DNA from 2 places in the Exiguobacterium sp. KKT215 genome. Region 2 is predicted to be linked to the other one. Evidence: predicted binding sites of a transcription regulator. Region 2 holds the regulator's gene; the other holds the start of a gene.

Region 1 (3,078 bases), 410 kb from region 2:
TTCACGGATGGCGCGTTCGAGCTCGGTCTGCCATAAATAGAGCAACTGCTCATCCAAGTCGGGTAGCTCGATCTTTTGGACGTGGGCGTAATATTTCTTCAGGAGCGCCACGTGCTCGGGCATGAGGAACGGAATCCATTTCAATTCACCGCGGTCTTTGTAGCGGGTCTGACTCATGACGATTCACCTCCTTGTTTATGTCCGCCGATTAACCGCTGGCGGGTACGGAGCGGACTGTCTTTCAGTAAACTCGACGCCGGGCGGATCGTGCCGCGCCCGAAGCGGACGTTCAAGCTATCGACGAGATCGAGGAAGTCGAACCGGCGCGCCCGGGCCCACTCGTCCTCGAAGAATGACAGCTGAACGTGGTCACTCCGGGGCTCGAGCTTGCCGAGGGCGACCGAGACATACCGGACCGCCTCCGTCTCGTCCCACGCGTCGAGGAAGAGCGTCAACAATACCGGCAAGAACTCGCGCTCGTCCGCTGTGAAGCGGGCGAGCTTTTTTTGTTTGCTGAAGCCGCGCCGCTCGCTCGTCCGGGTGTAGCGAACGCCGAGATGGACGCTGCCGCCGACGAGACCGGCCTGTCGCGTCCGCATCCCGACCTCCACGGCGATGGCCTGTAAGACGAGCCGGATGGCCGCGTACGTCGTATAGTCTTTCATGAGCGTGATGCCGTGGCCGATCGTCCGGGGCCGCTGCCGTTTCGCCCCGAACAACGAGCTCGGCGGAAGGATTGTCGGCGATTCGTCGATGCCCCAGGCGTGATGCCACAGCTCGGCGCCGATGACGCCGAACTTCTCATGGAGCGTCTCGAGCGGATAGCGGGCGAGGTCGCCGATCGTGTCGATGCCGAGCCGCCGAAGATGGACTTCCATCTTCGCACCGACGCCCCACATCTTGCCGATTGGGGCCGGGTGGATCAATCGTTCGACGTCGTGGAGGAAACAGCTGGCGACACCCGTCTTCTTCCCATGAAGGTCGAGGACGAGCTTGGCGAGGACGTTGTTCGGACCGATGCCGATCGTGACCGGGATGCCGGTATAGCGGAACACGGTCGAGCGGATGAGGCGGGCGACGTGCGCATCGTTCCCGAACAGCCGCTCCGTCCCGGTCAAGTCGACGAGCGTCTCATCGACTGAGTAGACGCGGATTGCCTCGGGGGGTGCGAACTGATGCAAGATGTGGACGATTTGCACGGACACGTTCAAATAGTGGCTCATCCGGGCCTCGGCGTAGATGATGTGCCGCCGCTCGTGCCACGGCAACCGGTCGATGTGGAAGCGCCGGGAGCCGGTCTTGATGCCGAGCTGCTTCATCGGAGGTGTCGCGGCGAGGACGAGGGCGCCGTGATCTTGGAGGTTTGATAAGACGACGAGCTTCGTCTTGTACGGGTTCAACTTGCGGGCGGCGCACTCGCAACTGGCATAGAATGAGACGCTATCGATACAAAAAATCCGACGTCGCATAGCCACCTCTCCTTTTTTACGAACAAGCGTTCTGTTTTTCTCATCGTATCACGGTCTCACGCCGTCTCAAATAGAAAAATGAAAACAAATTTTGAAAAGAGTCAAAAAAAGGATGGATGGTGAATAAAATTCCATCTTTTTGGAATTTACCGAAATAATAAAGCGAGGCGGAAACAAAATCCGTTATAATGAGAGGGTAGCTAGACAAATATGGTTTCGGACGATGGAGGCTATCCTGTGATTGATTTTGTGAAGCAATTGACCAATGATCAGGCACGACGATTGAAAACCTATAAGAAACAAGTCGAACGCATCAACGCGTATGAGGAGACGATGCAAGCTTTGGACGATGCAGCGCTTCGCCAGTACGCGCTCGAACTGAAACAGCGGCTTACGGACGGTGCGGATGTCCGCGCCATCACGGAGGAAGGGTTCGCCCTCGTTCGTGAGGCATCCGTCCGGACGATTGGGCTCCGTCACTATGACGTCCAGCTTATCGGCGGTCTCGCCCTGCTCGAAGGAAATATCGCCGAGATGCCGACCGGGGAAGGGAAGACGCTCGTCGCGGCATTGCCGGCGTTCGTCAAAGCACTCGAAGGAAAAGGCGTCCACGTCATCACGGTGAACGACTATTTGGCGCAACGTGACGCCGAGCAAATTGGCAAGATTCACACGTTCCTCGGACTCACGGTCGGGTTGAACGTGCCGGAGATGGAGCTCGCTGACAAACAAGCGGCGTATACGGCCGATATTACATACGGGGTCGGGACCGAGTTCGGCTTCGACTATCTTCGGGACCACTTGGTCGGCTCGCCGGAAGAACGGGTCCAGCGTCCGTTCCATTTCGCGTTGCTCGATGAAGTCGACAGCGTCTTGATTGACGAGGCGAAGACGCCGCTCATCATCGCCCAGAAGGACGAGTCACACGTCCGTTTGAAACGTCTCGCCCAAACCGTGTTCGGTCAATTGACGGAAGACGACTATACGGTCGACCTCGAGGCGCGCGCCGTCATGTTCTCGGATAAGGGCATCGAGAAGATTGAAGCGTTGTTCTCGGTCGACAACTTGTTTTCCGCCGAGCACCACGTCCTCTATCACTACATGATGCAGGCGCTCCGGGCGAACGTATTGTTCGAGCGGGACGTCGACTATATCGTCCAAGAAGGCAAAATCGAGTTAATCGATTTGTTCACGGGGCGGGTCATGGAAGGACGCAGCCTGTCGGAAGGCCTCCATCAGGCGCTCGAGGCGAAAGAACAGCTCGACATCACCGAAGAGAACAAGACGACGGCTGAAATCACGATTCAACACTACTTCCGGATGTATCCGCTCCTCGGTGGCATGACCGGGACAGCCCAGACGTCACGCGAAGAGTTCATGAAGACGTATCAAATGGACGTCGTCCAAGTGCCGACGAACCGGCCACGTCTGCGTGAAGACTTGCCGGACCGCGTCTTTGATACAATCGCCCACAAGTATGCGGCGGTCGGACAAGAAGTGGCGGCCATCCACGCGACGGGACAACCGATTTTGATCGGGACGACCTCGATCGCCCAGTCGGAGGCCGTCAGCGAACAGCTCGAGCGACAGGGCATCAAGCATGAGCTGT
Region 2 (3,078 bases):
TTGTGTCGGCTTTCCATATTTATTTTTTCCCGACTTCGTAGAAGTGTATGGACAGGCGGAAGAACATTGGGAACGCTCGATGTCAGCACTCGAACTCTTCACGCAGAAATCGTCTTCTGAATTCGCAATCAGACCTTTTCTGCTTCGTGATTCGACGCGAGTAATGGATCGCATGATGGCATGGGCCAAGCATCCGAATGAGCATGTGCGAAGATTGGCAAGTGAAGGCTGTCGTCCTCGTCTTCCGTGGGCGGAGTCATTACCGATGTTCAGAGAAAATCCGGCTCCCGTGTTTGCGGTTTTAGAGTTATTGAAAGAAGACCCATCATTATATGTAAGGAAAAGTGTCGCCAACAATCTCAACGATATCTCGAAAGATCACCCGGAAGCCGTGCTCGAAGTCTCGCGTCGATGGCAAGGCGAACATCCTCATACCGACTGGGTCATCAGACATGCGTGCCGAACGTTAATTAAATCCGCACACCCGGACGCGTTAACTTTGTTTGGTTATACGCAAGAAACGGATTTGACCGTCAACTCATCGATTACTATACATCCGAATGTGCTCAGCATAGGTGAGGCGTGCGAGATTCAGTATGATTTGTCGATTCGTCCAGGAGATGCCGCCTATATTCGGGTCGAATACGCCATCGATTTCATAAAAGCGAACGGGAAAGCGAGTCGTAAAGCATTTCTGCTAGCGAACAAACTCGTCCCCGGGGGTGCGCGACTTGTAGCGAACAGGATGCACAGTTGGGCAGATTTGACGACTCGTCGGCATTATTCAGGGGAGCATCGTGTCGTTTTGCTGGTCAATGGACGAGAAGTGGCAGAACATCATGTCATGTTGCATAAAAGTTATTGAGCTTCTATATAATAAATAGTTCAAAAAGGGCAACCCAGTCTCTACTAGACGGGTTGCCCTTTTAGGTGTATGGCATAAATGTTTGGCTTAAAAGGCACGTTTGAAGAACGTGGACGCATAATCGAGCGTCGTATGTAACGTCGTCGCGAAGACGAGTCCGAAGAAACATGCGGCCCCGTTTAGGTCGAGCCATGATCTGGCAGCTTCCTCATACGGCGTGAACGTGAGCACGAGCGTGAGCGGGAAGCCAAGATAGATGACCCGGATCAGATCGCTCAAGAGCGGCAAATGCGAGAATAACGACCGATGGGGCATAATCTTCACGTAAGGGAGCCAAAAGCCTCGGAGTGGTCCCCATCGATAATAGGCGTCCGACTTTAAGTCAAGGTCCGGGGAGAGCCAGAACGTCCCGATTAGGGCGCCGAATAGGAACATGGTCGGAACATCGATGTCAATAAAAGGCGTGGCAATCGCAAGAGCACCGATTGCCACGAGATTCGTACGGGTATGTGTCTTGCCACTAGCCATTAGTGAATCGTGCGGTATACACCGATGACCTTCCCTAAAATCGACACGTTATCGAAATACATCGCTTCGAGCTCGTCGTTCTCTGGTTGAAGACGGACTTTCGAAGCTTCTTTATAAATCCGCTTCACCGTCGCTTCGCCTTCATCCGTCATGGCGACGACAATCTCTCCATTGTCGGCCGTGTTCTGTTGGCGGACGAGGACACGGTCCCCGTCCAAGATGCCGGCGTTAATCATCGAGTCTCCCGATACCGAGAGCATGTAGACGTTGTCGGAACCGACGACGTGGGCCGGGAGCGGGAAGTGCTCTTCCACGTTCTCGATTGCCGTGATTGGCGTACCGGCCGTGACTTTCCCGATGACCGGCACGTACATGACGGCATCATGGTCTTCCACGACTGACATCTCTTCATCTAAAATTTCGATGGCACGTGGCTTCGTCTTGTCACGTCGAATCAATCCACGCTTCTCTAGACGGTCCAAGTGGCCGTGGACGGTCGAGCTCGATGCGAGTCCGACTGCCTCTCCGATTTCACGAACGGAAGGTGGATACCCTTTCGCCCGGACCTCGGCTTTTATAAAATCAAGAATCTGTTGTTGTCTTGCTGACATTTTTTTCAATGGATTTCACCTCGATTATGTCGAATAACCTGCGAACGCATCCTATTCTTTATGGGTTTAGTTTAACACAAGAACACATGAGCGCACAAACATTCGTTCGTTTTTTTCTACTTGACCGAACAGAAGTTCTTGTTTTATGATGAGAACAGATAAACGAACAGACGTTCTCAAGAACGTGTATTCTTATTCCCAGGAGGTAATCGTTATGAGAGACACAATCAATGGAATCATTTTAGTCGGCATGTTGGCACTTGGAATGTTCGCGTTTTATATGGTCGGGGAGATGCGCCACGACGTCGATGTCGTCGCGACCGAACCGGTGATCGAGCATAGCGTCGAAGAAGAAGTCGCCTTGACGGAGGCCGAGTCGCTCGAGGCACAGCTTCTCGCCGAACGCGCTGAGAAAGAAGACGACAAGACGACGTGGTTCGCCGCCGAATAATCTTTTCTGATTGCGAACAGCCCCCGAACCTGTGTATCGTAGAGGGCGAATGGAAAGAAAGGAAGTGACGGGATGCGAGTCGTCATTTATTGTCGCGTGTCGACGAACAAGTCCACGCAAGAGACGTCACTCGGTCGCCAAGCGGACGAACTGACGCGGATGGCGAAACGTCTTAACGCCGAAATCGTCGATGTGATCAGTGAGCAAGAGAGTGGGTATGAGGTCAATCGGACGGGGTTGCTCGATTTGTTGGAGCACGTCTCGACGTCTAATCTCGATGCCGTGCTCGTGAGCGATGACAGCCGCCTCGGACGAGGGAACGCGAAAATCGCCATCTTGCATACGCTCATGAAACATAACGTCCGCTTGTTGACGATGCAATCGTCCGATGAATACGTCGTCTCGGATGCCGAGAAGATGGTGCTTGAAATCGTCAGTGTCGTCGAGGAGTACCAGCGTAAAATCCATAATGCGAAAATCTCACGCGGCATGCGTCGGGCGGTCGCGAACGGGTTCAACCCGCACCGCAACATCCAACATCACGATCAAGGCGGTCGGAGCCGAATCGAAGTCCCGATCGAAGAGATCGTCCAACTGCGCGAGCGCGGACTGACGTTCGCTGA

Evidence for each region. Region 2 encodes LexA, which represses DNA repair genes until DNA is damaged. Its sites were predicted from a motif close to CGAACATATGTTCG; they were not measured.
Region 1: ACZ2GZ_RS04705 (Y-family DNA polymerase) is a predicted target of LexA. The motif match lies at 1,489-1,502, and genes of this name have one in related genera.

The regions. Positions count from the first base shown of each region.
Region 1 is NZ_CM145756.1:888,324-891,401, forward strand. Features, by position in the region: gene ACZ2GZ_RS04700 (YolD-like family protein) at 1-177, opposite strand, end outside; gene ACZ2GZ_RS04705 (Y-family DNA polymerase) at 174-1,469, opposite strand; gene secA2 (accessory Sec system translocase SecA2) at 1,707-3,078, shown strand, end outside.
Region 2 is NZ_CM145756.1:1,301,583-1,304,660, forward strand. Features, by position in the region: gene ACZ2GZ_RS06785 (DNA alkylation repair protein) at 1-865, shown strand, start outside; gene ACZ2GZ_RS06790 (metal-binding protein) at 953-1,393, opposite strand; gene lexA (transcriptional repressor LexA) at 1,393-2,013, opposite strand; gene ACZ2GZ_RS06800 (hypothetical protein) at 2,219-2,455, shown strand; gene ACZ2GZ_RS06805 (YneB family resolvase-like protein) at 2,528-3,078, shown strand, end outside.